2 regions of the Exiguobacterium sp. s130 genome follow, and region 2 is predicted to be linked to the other one. Evidence: riboswitches for the same ligand, from Rfam matches in the RefSeq annotation. Region 2 holds a riboswitch; the other holds the start of a gene.
What was found. Region 2 has a riboswitch for FMN ahead of ribD (bifunctional diaminohydroxyphosphoribosylaminopyrimidine deaminase/5-amino-6-(5-phosphoribosylamino)uracil reductase RibD). Riboswitches for the same ligand answer to the same signal wherever they lie in the genome.
Positions count from the first base shown of each region.

Region 1 (7,175 bases), 380 kb from region 2:
CCTGTCACCAAAAGCGCGCGTCTATGCGATCGGAGAAACAGGACTGATCGACGCGCTTGAACGAGAAGGGTTAGACGTCGTCGCAACCGAAGCGGCAGATTACGTCGTCATCGGACTCGATCGTCAGATCACGTATGAAAAACTCGCTGTTGGTGCACTTGCGATTCGTGCCGGTGCTCGTTTCATCTCGACGAACGGAGACATCGCGATTCCGACCGAACGTGGTTTCCTGCCAGGTAATGGTGCCTTGACGTCCGTCCTGCGCGTGACGACGGAGAAGGAACCGTTCTTCATCGGCAAACCGGAACCGGTCATGGTCGATATCGCAACGGAGATGATTGGTCTGTCAAAAGAAGACGTCATCATGGTCGGGGATAACTACCATACGGATATCCTATTCGGAATCAATGGAGGCATCCGGACGATGCACGTCAATTCTGGCGTCCACACACCCGTCTTCATTCAAGGGCAGGATCGTCAACCGACATACATGGTCGATACGTTAGCCGAATGGATTCTATGAATCAAAAAATCCCGAACGAGAATTCGTTCGGGATTTCATGTATTAGAAGACTTGTTCGACTTCGACGACGCCAGCGACTTCTTCAAGAAGGGCACGTTCGATACCGGCCTTCAATGTGATCGTTGAACTTGGGCAGCTACCACAAGCTCCCATCAAACGGAGTTTTACGATTCCGTCTTCTACATCTACGAGTTCAACGTCTCCTCCATCACGAAGAAGGAACGGACGCAATTTTTCAAGAACTTCATTCACTTGATCAAACATTTCCATGCGTAAACACATCCTTTCGTATAGTTTCATTGTAACAGGGTTGAAAAATGTTCTCAATCTGGAAAACTTGTATACTAAAGAGGAGAGAATTGAAAAGGGGGACTTCAAGATGGAAATCACGGTTTATGGAACAGCGGTCACCTGTCCGAGTTGTGTCGGGGCACCCAGCTCGGAAGAGACATTCAGTTGGCTACAAGCTGTCCTCGGACGGAAATATGAGCAAGCGATGACGCTACGCTATGTCGATTTCGAGACAGCAACATCAGATCAATGGACGGAAGCGCTAAAAGAGGATGTCTATTTTTATCCACTGATCGTGCTTGATGATGAGATGATTGACGAGGGGTACATCAAACTGAAGACGATTACGGAAGCGATTGATGCAAAGTTAAGTCAGACGGGGTGAACGAAGAAGAGGTATCCCAAAGCTTGGGACACCTCTTTTGCTCATTTAATCTTTTTGTGTTTCCATAAGACACCGGACTTCAAGAGACGTGGGACTTTCCCCGTCAATGCTTGCTTGCCCATGACGATCCCGAAACCGTCTGATTTTCCGAGTGAACCGAGCATCCCGCGCAGTTTAATTTCTGGCAGCTTCGGTAATTTCTTTCCTTGCCACTTGGCTTGTAAGACATCGACGACTTGTTCTGCCTGATGTTCTGCGAGTTGACCACTTGGTGCATATGGTAGACTTGCACAATCACCGATGACGAAGACGTTATCGTATTCCGGTACGTGATGATGTTCCGTCAATTTGATCCGACCGCCACTATCCGCAGCAAAGCCGAGATCGCGTACAACTTTGACCGGCTGCGTACCAGCTGTCCAAATCGTTAAGTCGGATGGATACGTATCGTCGCCGTTTCGCACATCGTCCGCTGTGACGAGCGTGACATTCGAGTTGTTGATGACTTCAACGTCATGTTCCTCGAACCATTCCTGAACGTAAGACGAGACTTTATCGGATAAGAACGACAAGACGGATGGACCGCGGTCGAATAGACGAATCGTCAAATCCTTCCGGCTCTCATGTAGTTCACTGGCGAGTTCGACACCAGATAGACCAGCACCGACGATCGAGACGACTGACCCCGGTGACAGACCACAGATCGCTTGTTGTGTCTTCCGTGATTCTTCTAGTGTCTGGATGCTATATGTAAATTCTTGAGCACCCGGAATGTTGTGGTATTTATCCTCGCAACCGAGGGCGATGATTAAGTCATCATAGAATAATTCTGATCCGTCCTGCAGATGGACTGTATTCGTCTCTGGTGAGATTTTGATGACATGTCCATATTTATAGGTAAGATGTTTCCCCTCCGGAAATTCAATCCGGACATCCCGATCTGATAATGTACCTGCTGCGAGTGCGTAGTATTCCGTTTTGAGTGCGTGGTACGGTAGACGGTCGACGAGCGTGACGGCAACTTCCTCGTCCTTGAATCGCTCACAAATCCGCATTCCACCATAACCTCCGCCGAGTACGATCAATTGCTTCATAACGTAAAATCCCCCTTAGTTCCCCTAAATCAGTCTGACCTTGTATAATACGACATGAGGCAGGTCGTTTCCTGCTTGAAGGAGGAAAAAAAGTGAATCCGATTATTGAATTTTGTATTAGTAACTTAGCGGCTGGTACACAGGTCGTCATGGAGCAACTTGAACGTGACCCGAATGTTGACGTCGTCGAATACGGTTGCCTTGGTTATTGCGGGATTTGTTCGCTTGACCATTTTTGTCTCGTAGATGGTGAGACCGTCGTAGGTGAAACGCCGGAAGAGTTGCTTGAAAAGATTTACCTGAAAATCGAAGAGAATGAGCTGTGAGCACGGACAGCCAAAAAATCCCCTCGTTCGTCTGAACGAGGGGATTCGTGTCCGTCAGCGGGCGCAGCTTTTCGGATCAGGCAGATTGTTGACGGCGCATCATCCATGGGCGTAGTTTCAAGAACAACGGAATGAAGAGTGCCGAGATGAACAAGGCCTTGATGACGTTAAACGGTAAGATACCGGCTGTGATCGCTGTCCATTTGACAGCTGGATCCGCCATGTAATCCATACCGAGGAACCATGCATACGCTGGAAGGATCAAGATATAGTTGAGGATCGCAAGACCGAGTGCCATCGTGATCGTACCAGCGACGAGACCAGTTGCGAGACCTTGTGTTGATTTCTTTTTGTGGTAGAACCAGCTGACAGGTAGTACGAATGCGACGCCTGCAGCGAAGTTCGCGAATTCTCCGACCGGAACACCACTTCCGCGGAAGATGTAGTATAACACGTTCTTCAATGCTTCGACGATGACACCTGCGACCGGTGAGAACATGATCGCTGCGACAAGAGCAGGAACATCACTGAAGTCGATCTTCAGATAGTTTGGTAAGAACGGTAGTGGAAAATTGATAAGCATAAGAACAAACGAGATTGAACCTAACATTGACAGAGTGACCATTTTTTGTGTGCGTTTCATACGAGTATTGTCTCCTTTTGCTCGTTCCTCTCGATGAAGTATTGGCATGACTGCGACCATAAAGAAACCCCCATTGATGAGATCAACAGGGGAGAAGTCCGCATTAAATAAACCTAATCGATTATTGCAAAATCGATCAAATTCAAACTCATGCCGCCATCTTCTCCCATCCAGACTGTACTGTCGGCTCCTGAATTACACAGAATCAGCAAATAGCGCCCTATTCGCTCGCGGGCTTCAACTTAAAAAGAGTTGTTTACCGCCGGTCGGGAATTTCACCCTGCCCTGAAGATGGAACGATTATTTTATTGTACATACCATTTATACAACGAATTCAAGATAGTTTCAAGCAACTAGGTTTCGATTCGCTCAGAAGTTGCGTATACTAAAGAAAAGGAAGGTGATGACATGATCCATTTAACGGAGGCAGCAGCGCTACAAGTCCAGGACATGATGGCGCAGGCACCAGCAGATGAACGAAATCTTCGGATGCTCGTCCAAGGTGGTGGATGTAGTGGTCTGTCGTACGGAATGGGATTCGATCAACAAAAAGAAACGGATCTCGTTTTTGAACAGCACGGCGTGACCGTCATCGTGGACGAAAAAGATTACCCGGTCGTCAAAGGACTGGAAATCGATTATAAACAGTCAATGCTTGGTGGCGGATTCACGATCACGAATCCGAATGCCATCGCAACATGCGGTTGCGGGACTTCGTTCCGGACGGCAACGAATGCCGGGACACCGGGTGGCTGTTAATGAATCCAATCGTGGACATCGTCCACGATTTTTTTATTGCCTGCAAACAGGAGACCTGCTCCATTGACTCGAAATATTTAAGAGAGTGAATGCTACTACGAATAGGGAGGGCTTCAGGATGAGAAAAGTATTGATCTTCGGGGGAACGCGCTATTTCGGACGCCGGCTTGCAATTCGTTTAGCCGATTCGGGGGATGATGTGACGATCGTCACACGGGGTGAGCATACTCCACCGGTCGCGAAGGGCTTGACATTTTTTAAAGGAGACCGGACGTCAAGTAGTACGATGAAGGATTTAAGCCAACAGCACTGGGATGTCATCTATGACAACATCTGCTTCACACCGTATCAAGCAAAGCTCGCGATCGACGCATTTGAAGGGAAAGTCGGACGCTACGTGTTGACGTCGACGATGTCTGTTTATGAAGACGGTGGTGCGAATATTTCGGAACGCGCCTACAATCCGTTTCCCGGGAAATATGATCTTGAGAAGGAACATGGGTATGGCGAAGGGAAGCGCCAAGCGGAGAGTTATTTCTTCCAACGGGCGACGTTCCCTGTCGTTGCCGTTCGTTTTCCTGTTGTCCTCGGACCAGACGATTATACGGAACGACTTGTCTTCCATATCAAACGGGCGCTTGACGGGCGTCCGATTATCGCTGAAAACAACTATGCGAAGATGGGCTACATCTCAAGTTACGAAGCCGCTGCCTTTTTGGAGTGGTGTGGTCGTTCGGAATTGACAGGACCGATCAACGCTGCGAGTGACGGCGTCCTAACGATTCAAGACCTGATGGATAAAATCGACCGTATTGCGGGAACGACGAGCCAAATCGTCGCAAAAGGAGAGGATGAATCGCCACTTGCGCCAGAACGCGATTTCTATATGGATACGACAGCTGCGAAAGAAGCGGGCTATCTGTTCCAACATATCGATGACTGGCTCGATCGTTTGATTGAAGAGGAGGTGCGTAATCACCAATGATGCAGTTGATAAAACCAACCCTCGCATGGGAGACAGAATACCGCGCCTTTTTAGAAGACTGGCGAAAGTCGGGCGAAACGATCGTGCCGGAAGCAGTCGGGGATACGTATGAACCACTGGGCGCTTATTTTGCGGAACTGAAGGAAATGGAGACAACGGTCAGACCGGGGCTCGTCACCCATTCGACGTACTGGATGGTCGACGGACAACGAATCGTCGGCGCGTTGAACTTCCGGCATGATTTGACGGAGAACTTGAAGTTGTACGGCGGACACATCGGATACGGCATCCGACCATCCGAGCGTCAGAAAGGGTATGCGACGACCGGGCTTCGTTTAGCGCTAGAAGAAGCACGGCAACGTGGACTCAATCAAGTGCTGTTGACGTGTGGCGTTGATAATGTAGCATCACGTCGTGTCATCTTAGCGAACGGCGGACGAGAAATTGAGCCGACTGTTCATAATGGACGCGAGACACGTCGCTTCATCATCCCATTATGAGAATTCGTGAAGCACGTCTTGAAGATGCGTCGACCATTGCGCGCGTTCATATCGATGTCTGGCGGGAGACGTATCAAGGGATCATCCCTGATTCTTATTTAGCACAGTTGTCTTACGCGAAACGGACGAAACAATGGGAGCAGGCGTTAGTCGATCAGCGCGTGTATGTTGTGGAGTTAGAAGACGAAGTCGTTGGCTTCGCGCAAGGTGGACCAAATCGAAGGGATGCGCGTGAAGGAGAACTCTACGCGATTTATGTTTTGCGAGCTTCTCAAGGGCAGGGGCTCGGGAAGGCATTGTTTCAACGTATCATCGAGGACTTGGCGTAATACGAGGCAATGCAGGTTTCTGTCTTGCGGGATAATCCGGCGTGCCAGTTTTACGAGCGATTCGGTGGTCAGGTCTTCGAAGAATCGATGATTGAGCGAGGTGGGATCGAACTCGTGCAACGGGTTTATCGGATGCCTGTTAAAAGATCATTCGTATGAAATCGGACGTTTCAACATCTTCGCTTTCCTCAGGCGGGATGTAAGCCGCGCCAGTTCCCATTCCATGTGATCTGTCGGGTCTTCCTTACCCCTGACGGAAGCACACATCGTGCTTCCTTTTCCTGTGGGAGTCAAAGATGTTTGGTCACGTCCTAGATGTGATTCCATCAAAATAAGAGATCGGACTCCGGTATGTCATCCGGAATTCGACCTCTTATTTGTTTGCAGCCATTCATTTATCTCAAGAATGATTCGTTACTTTTTCGAACAGACTCGTTGAGTGTTGCGGGTGACGAGCCGATGGATCGACAAGAAGTTTCGCCTGGTTGACGGCAATCGGTGCTTCACCGAAGCCTGTTGCGATCAATTTGACGCGTCCTTCGTAAGTCGCAATATCTCCACAAGCGAAGACGCCTGGAATCGCAGTCTCCATCTTCGAGTTGACGCGAATCGAATTGCGTTCGAACTCGACTTCCCATTCTTTGAGCGGCCCAAGTGACGAGACGAAACCAAAGTTGCAGACGACATCGTCAGCAGCAACGACGACGACTTCACCACTTTCAGCATGTTTGAACGTCATCGTCTCGATGTGCGTCTCACCTGTGACCGATTCGAGCGTATACGGCGTCATGACGTTAACGGATGAGTCATGTAATAGTTCGACCGAATGTTCATGGGCACGGAACTTATCGCGACGGTGGACGAGCGTGACAGATTTGGCAATCGGTTCAAGCATCAATGACCAGTCGACTGCTGAATCGCCACCACCAAGCAGGACGACTTGACGATCCTTGAAACGTTCCATGTCGTTGACGAAATAGTGTAAGTTCGTTTCCTCGAAGCGTTCTGCATCTGCCACTCCGAGTGGGCGCGCGGCGAACGAGCCGTTTCCTGCTGTCAAGATGACGGTCTTCGTATAATGCTCGCCTTTGTTCGTGACGAGGCGGATGATTCCGTCATCCATCCGTTCGTAAGCGATGACGGTCTCACCGAGCACGTATGTCGGATCGAATTCATTTGCTTGTTCAAGCAACCGGTCGACCAGTTCCTGTGCTTTTACTTTCGGAAAACCGGCAATATCGTATATATATTTTTCAGGATAAAGCGTAGCGAGTTGACCACCTAATTGAGGTAGACTCTCGATGACCTTCGTCTTCATCTGGCGCATCCCTGAATAAAAC
Region 1 covers NZ_JACSNI010000001.1:456,210-463,384, forward strand. Annotated here, with positions in the region: gene HZS85_RS02300 (TIGR01457 family HAD-type hydrolase) at 1-523, shown strand, start outside; gene HZS85_RS02305 (NifU family protein) at 566-793, opposite strand; gene HZS85_RS02310 (DUF1462 family protein) at 903-1,199, shown strand; gene HZS85_RS02315 (NAD(P)/FAD-dependent oxidoreductase) at 1,241-2,293, opposite strand; gene HZS85_RS02320 (YuzB family protein) at 2,386-2,619, shown strand; gene HZS85_RS02325 (ECF transporter S component) at 2,696-3,262, opposite strand; FMN riboswitch at 3,417-3,559, opposite strand; gene HZS85_RS02330 (HesB/IscA family protein) at 3,671-4,021, shown strand; gene HZS85_RS02335 (NAD-dependent epimerase/dehydratase family protein) at 4,140-5,006, shown strand; gene HZS85_RS02340 (GNAT family N-acetyltransferase) at 5,003-5,506, shown strand; gene HZS85_RS02345 (GNAT family N-acetyltransferase) at 5,503-5,835, shown strand; gene HZS85_RS02350 (NAD(P)/FAD-dependent oxidoreductase) at 6,236-7,175, opposite strand, start outside.
Region 1: it holds a riboswitch for FMN, as region 2 does, so the genes downstream of both, HZS85_RS02325 (ECF transporter S component) here and ribD (bifunctional diaminohydroxyphosphoribosylaminopyrimidine deaminase/5-amino-6-(5-phosphoribosylamino)uracil reductase RibD) in region 2, are expected to answer to the same signal.

Region 2 (7,175 bases):
CATTGTCCGTTTTGCGATAGATACATCTTATCGTCGACGATATAGCTCTCGATCGACATGTCCTTACCGTTTTGTGGATTTTTCATCGTCATCGTCTGGTGCATCGTAAGCGGCTTCTGGATGATATCAGCTGATACCTTCTGATCTACTGCCATCTCACCTGCTTTTGAATTGACTGTCCCTTCCATGTGGAACGATTTAATATCTTTTTGAGCGGCTGTCGCTTTATTCAGTAATTCCGTATTCGAGAGTTCCCCCGACTTCGTCGAACCAGACCCACTGCCACTACCCGAATCTGTCTGCCCATCTTGACATCCAGCTAATCCAATCGATGCTGCGACGATCCCAGCTGCTACCCACCTTGTTTTCTTCATATTCATTTCCTCCTTTATAAGCGTTACCCTGATTTACGAAAAACATTGGGAAATGTTTCAAAGTTTCTTTATTACATCATTACCGTTCTTCTTCAAAACAAATCCTCATATTTCAAATCTACTATTCTTTTTTTGAAATTTGATTTATCACCTGCAAAATGTCCACAAAAAAATAGGATGACGGAAACTTCCGTCACCCTATCCTTATTTCGTTAGATCGTGCGTAAAAGATTCGCCATCTCAATCGCGGAAACGGCAGCTTCGTATCCTTTATTTCCAGCTTTCGTACCGGCACGTTCGACCGCTTGCTCGATCGAATCCGTCGTCAGGACACCGAAGATGATGGGTACGCCTGTATCACGCGACGCACTCGCGACACCTTTCGCGACTTCGTTACAGACATAGTCATAATGTGATGTTGCTCCGCGGATGACGGCTCCGAGTGTGATGACCGCATCATACTTACCGCTTTTCGCTAACTTTTCCGCAACGAGTGGAATTTCAAATGCTCCAGGAACCCATGCTGTATCCACAGCATCCGCCGCAACACCGTGACGACGGAACGCGTCGTTTGCTCCTCCGACGAGTTTTGATGTGATCAATTCATTAAAACGTGCTGCGACGATTGCGACGCGTAGTCCTTCTCCTGTTAAGAAACCTTCGTAAATCATGATGTGTGTCCTCCTTGGATATCGAGCCAGTGCCCGAGTTTCGTTTGTTTTGTTTTCAGATAACGCTGATTTTCCGGTTCAACGGGTACTTGATGGGGAACACGTTCGATGACTTCAATCCCCTCTTGCTCGAGCACCCGTTGTTTGTCTGGATTGTTCGTCATCAAGCGAATCTTCGTCACGCCAAGATCACGCAACATGTTGGCCGCGACCGTATAATCACGCATGTCCGTCGGATAACCGAGTGCATGGTTCGCTTCGACTGTATCGAGTCCTTGTTCCTGCAACTCGTACGCTTTCAACTTCGCCATCAGACCGATGCCGCGTCCTTCCTGACGTAGATACAAGACGGCTCCACCCTCTCGTTCGATCCGCTCAAGTGCCGCATCGAGTTGTGGACCACAATCGCAACGTTTCGAACCAAAGACGTCGCCCGTCAGACATTCCGAGTGCAGACGGACGAGCATCCCATCGTGCGCTTCACCGGATAAGACGGCGACATGTTCTTTCTTATCTTGCGTCGTATAGCCGACCATCCGGAAAGCTCCGAATGTCGTCGGAAGCAACACTTCCGCTTCCCGCGTCAATGGACGCTCGAGATACGCGACGAGTGCCTCGATCGTGATCAGTTTTAAGTCGTGTTCTTCCTTATAGAGAAGCAAATCATCCACCCGTGCCATCGTGCCATCTTCCTTGATGATTTCACAAATGACGGCAATCTCATCGCTACCGGCAAGACGGGCAAGGTCAAGACCTGCTTCCGTATGTCCGCGTCGTTCCCGAACACCGCCCTCTTTTGCGATCAACGGGAAGATGTGACCCGGTCGTTTGAAGCGCTCCGGTCCATCCGTCCGCATCCGCTGGATCGTCAGTGAACGCTCTTCGGCACTGATGCCGGTCTTCGCTTCTTCATGATCGATGCTGAGCGTGAACGCCGTACCGTGCGGGTCCGTATTATTGTCCGTCATCGGCGAAAGATGTAATCGTTCTGCCACATGTGGACTAACCGGAACACAGACGAGCCCTTTTCCATACGTGATCATGAAGTTGATGTTTTCTGCTGTCGCGTGTTCTGCGAGCATGACGAGATCGCCTTCATTCTCACGATCCTCGTCATCACAGACGATGATCGGTCGTCCGTTTTTCAAATCTTCTATTGCGTCTTCAATCAAGTCGAATCCGTTCATTACATGTCGCCTCCTAAGAATGCTGCCCAGTCCGTCTGCTTCTCATGCTGCGTGAAATGATAGAGATGTTTCGCCATCATGTCACACTCGATATTGACGACTGCACCACTTGCCAATCGATCAAACGTCGTCACTTGACGGGAGTGCGGAATCAATGAAATCGAGATCGTTTCCGGCGTGACGCGTTGCAAGGTCAGGCTCGTGCCGTTGATCGCGATTGATCCTTTTGGAATGCAATACTTTTGCCACGATTCGACATCAAACGTGTACACCATCGCTTCTCCGTCCGGTCGCCGACTGATTAGTCGTGCCGTCCCGTCGATGTGCCCACTGACGAAATGTCCGCCGAACCGACCGTCTGCCGGCATCGCCCGTTCTAGTTGCAGCGGGTTTCCGACCCGGTACGTGCCGAGTGCTGTCGAACGGATCGTGTCATGGACAGCATCCGCCGTAAAACCGGTTGGGCTCATTGACGTGACCGTCAAACAAATCCCGTCGACGGCGATGCTGTCACCAATCTTTGTTCCTTCGAGCACCCGGTGCGCTTCGATTTCAAGTGCTAATCCATTCGGTCGCGGAATCTTTCGTTTTAAGGTCCCGACTTCTTCAATCAATCCGGTGAACATATCGTCTCCTCCTTTCGGATGTACGTCAGATGGAGATCCGGTCCGACCATTTCAATCTGATCGATTTGAAAACGTTCTTCGATATCATGTCGTCCGTTCCAGGCAGTCCCTTCAAAAATCGACGGGGCTTGGTAGACTTCAATCCGATCGACGAGATCTGCTTCAAAGAATGCGGATTGAATCGTCGGTCCACCTTCAATCAAAACGCTGCAGATGTCTTGTTCGTATAAGCGTTTAAGAATCGCTTCCGGCGTCTCATATTCACCGACGAGCACCGTCACTTGATCATGACTTATCCGAGGAACACTCGTCAGCCAGTACGTTGGATTTTTTCCATCGCAAAAGACTTGCGCGGTCTCTGGCACCCGACCACGGCGATCGACGATTACTCGAATCGGCTCGATGCCTGACACTGCGCGTAAAGTCAGTGCTGGATCATCGACGAGCACCGTTTCACTTCCGACGAGGATCGCATCATGGCGACCACGCAGGGCGCGACCATTCGCGCGTGCTTCTTCTGACGTGATCCAGCGCTGTTCCCCCGTTGCCGCGATCCCGTTCATCGTCTGAGCGATTTTGACGGTCACGGTCGGACGTTTCCGTTCGATCGTTTTCCAAAATGTCTCGTAGAGGACTTCCGCTTCATGCCGTAACAAGCCGACTTCGACTTCGATTCCCGCGTCTTGAAGCCGTTTGATCCCTGAACCAGCGACAATCGCATGTTTGTCTTCCGTTGCGACGAAAACCCGTTTGATCCCGGCTTGTAGAATCGCTTCCGTACATGGTGGTGTCTTACCATGATGGTTGCATGGCTCGAGCGTCACGTAGAGATCAGCACCACGGGCGGCCTCTCCTGCCATTCGCAAGGCTTCGACTTCCGCGTGCGGACCACCGGCAAACCGGTGCGCACCAAAACCGATGATGCGTCCTTGTTTGACGATGACACAGCCGACACTTGGATTCGGACTTGTTTGTCCGTTTAACATATGTGCTAATTGCATAGCATAACTCATCATCTGTGACATCGCGTTCGCTCCTTTCAAATAAAAAAGACGCCCCTTGAAAAAGGGGCGTCTGTATAGAAGGGTTCACGAAATACACGGTTCGCCTTCTGCTTTTTTGCATGCAGAAAGAGACCATCTCCTGAAAACATTTTTTCAGAAAACAGCTTGAATCGCGTCGTTTCGTTCTTCTCCCATCCGGACTTTACCGTCGGCCCTGGAATCTCACCAAGTCAGCCATGATGCGTACATCACGGGTCGCGGGCTCGTCGATCGATCGATCGCATCACCGCCGGTTGGGATTTTCACCCTACCCCGAAGAACTGGATTATTGAGTTATACAACTTTAGCCTAGCATATCTTTTTCAAGAAAACAAAGCGCAAATGTTTCGGTCTTGGCTCTTTTATGATTTCGTCCCACTTTTGTTACCCCTCCCCAATTCGTGATCGACTGGATACTAAAAACGACTGGAGCACCTGATATCAGTGCGTCCAGTCATTGTGTTCCGGTTACAAATACCCGTTCTTCCGGTCGTGGAATTCTTGGGCAATCGCTCCGCGTGTCCGTTCATCAGCGAGGACGCGAAGTGCTGTCCGTGCGAGGATTTTAGCGCCTGCGATCAACGCTTCATCCCCCGCTTCCGAACGGGCTGCTTCTTTGAATGCTTCTGTATGGGCGACGAGATCGTCCGGACCAATCTTGATATACGGATGGATTGTCGGGATGACTTGACTGATGTTACCCGCGTCCGTCGATCCAAGCCCCGGTCGTTCGTCGAGGTGCACGATTTGCCCAAGCGCCTCTGCTTCTTCTTGGAAGAGACGATCAAACGTCCGGTTGAAGACGAGATTGTCGACTTCATTTTGGAAAGCGATGACGTCAAGCGTCGCCCCGGTCGCAAGTGCCGCACCTTGCGCGACCGCTTTGACTTTCTCGGTGACGGCATTCAGCCGTTCCCGGGTCGTCGCCCGGATGAAGAAACGTGCTTTTGCGTATTCCGGAATGATGTTCGGCGCATCGCCACCATGCGTGATGATCCCGTGGATCCGAACATCGTCCGGTAACTGCTGACGTAAGGCGTTGATCCCATTGAAGAGCTGAATGACAGCGTCGAGAGCGTTGATGCCTTCTTCCGGTGTCGCCGCTGCGTGCGCGGGACGACCCGTAAAAGCGAAATCGAGCGGATCGACCGCAAGCGAAGAACCCGTGATCCGCGTTTGTCCCGACGGATGGACCATTAAGGCCGCATCGATTCCTTCAAGCAACTGGTGTTTGACGAAACTGCCTTTCGCACTTCCGTTCGGCCCACCTTCTTCGGCTGGCGTTCCAAGCACGACGACACTCCCGCCGACTTCATCAAGCACTTTGCTGAGCGCGATTGCTGCCGCAACACTCGTCGTGCCGATGATGTTATGTCCGCACGCGTGACCGATGCCTGGCAACGCATCATACTCAGCAAGAAAGGCAATCGTCGCGCCTGGTCGGTCGCTCGACTTCTTCGCGAAGAACGCGGTATCGTGCCCCGCGACACCGAGTTCTACCGTAAAACCTTCCGCCGTTAGACGCTCTGCATGTAGTCGCGAAGCAAAGAATTCCTCGTTACCGATTTCCGGCGTCGCATGAATTCGGTGACTTGTCTCAAGATACGATTCTCGTTTTTGTTCGATGTCCTGTTCAATCGTCTCTACCCATGTCGTGCGTACTGGTGTCGTCATGCTATCCACTCTCCTTTTGAAATTATTCGCCGATGTCGCTTAGTGGAACGAACGTCGGGATCGTACTGCCTTTGTATTCTTTTTTGATGAAGGCCGCGACATCTTTTTGTTGATACAGCGACGCGATTTTTTTCAGTTCTTTTTTGTTCTTGTCTTCCGTCCGTGTTGCGATGATGTTGATGTATGGTTTGGCGGTCTCGTTCTCATGGACGATTGAGTCCTTGATCGGGTTGAAGCCGGCGTCAACGGCAATGCCATTGTTGATGATCGATGCCGCGACGTCCGGTAAGACGCGTGGCGTTTGCCCGGCGACGATCGGAACGATTTTCAGCTTCTTCGGATTCTCGACGATCTTATCGACTGAACCGTTACCATCAAAGTCGTCCGGTAACTTGATCAGACCGGCTTCTTGCAGTAACAAGAGGGCGCGTCCCATGTTCGTCGCTTCGTTCGGAACAGCGATTTTTCCGCCAGTTGGAATGTCTTTGACATCCTTGTATTTATCCGAGTAGATCCCCATCGGTGCGATGACAGTCGTCGCAATCGGCGATAGCTTCAAGTTATGTTCTTTCTTGAAAGCGTTGAAGTAGGAAATCGTCTGGAAGGCATTGGCGTCGATCTCACCCTCAGCCAGTGCCATGTTCGGCTGGACATAATCGGAGAACTTGACGAGTTCGATTTTGATGCCTTCCTTCTCTGCTTTTTTCGCGACATAATCCCAAACTTGTGTGTCTGAACCGCTGACACCGAGCTTGATCGTCTTTTCGTCTTCTCCTGATGCTGCGCACCCGGCAAATAAAATCGTCGTGAGTGTTGCTCCAATTGCTACTGCTTTTTTCATGGCTGAATCGCTCCCTTGATTAATGTCTTCTGATTTTTCGTGCGACGATGTTGCCTGTCGTCTGTAAGCCTTGGACTAAGATAACGAGAATCCCGACCGTGATGATCATGACTTTCGTATCAAACCGTTGATAACCGTACGTAATTGCTAAGTCACCCAGTCCACCACCACCGATGGCACCTGCCATCGCCGACGCCCCGATCAAGCCGACTGTTGCAATCGTTAAGTTAAGGATTAGTGAACCGAGTGCTTCCGGCAGAAGGAAGCGGAAAATCGTTTGGAATGGCGTCGCCCCCATCGCTTCTGCTGCCTCAAGGACACCTTTGTCGACTTCAAGTAAGGAACTCTCGATCAGCCGCGCCATGTACGGTGCAGCGTAAAAGACGAGCGGAACGATTGCGGCTTCTGTTCCGATCGATGTCTGAACGATCAAGCGCGTCAACGGGATGATCGCAACAAGTAAGATGATGAACGGAATCGAGCGGAAAATATTGACGATACTGTTGAAGAACGTGAACAACGGAACATTTTCAAGTAACGCTCCTTTTCGCGTGACGACAAGCAGGATACCGAGTGGTAAGCCGATCAAGGTCGAGAACAAGAGCGAAACGGATACCATCGTCATCGTCTGCAAGAATGCTGTCCAGATATCACTGTAGTTAACTAGCATCAGCGAGCACCTCCTCAACGGTTACCTGCGCCTGATCGATGTAGTGTAACGCTCGTTTCACTTCTGTCGTCTCACCGATCAACTCGACG
Region 2 covers NZ_JACSNI010000001.1:73,501-80,675, reverse strand. Annotated here, with positions in the region: gene HZS85_RS00450 (DUF6612 family protein) at 1-374, opposite strand, end outside; gene ribH (6,7-dimethyl-8-ribityllumazine synthase) at 587-1,045, opposite strand; gene ribA (GTP cyclohydrolase II) at 1,042-2,232, opposite strand; gene ribE (riboflavin synthase) at 2,232-2,858, opposite strand; gene ribD (bifunctional diaminohydroxyphosphoribosylaminopyrimidine deaminase/5-amino-6-(5-phosphoribosylamino)uracil reductase RibD) at 2,843-3,883, opposite strand; FMN riboswitch at 4,042-4,186, opposite strand; gene HZS85_RS00425 (M20 family metallopeptidase) at 4,370-5,575, opposite strand; gene HZS85_RS00420 (MetQ/NlpA family ABC transporter substrate-binding protein) at 5,598-6,416, opposite strand; gene HZS85_RS00415 (methionine ABC transporter permease) at 6,436-7,086, opposite strand; gene HZS85_RS00410 (methionine ABC transporter ATP-binding protein) at 7,076-7,175, opposite strand, start outside.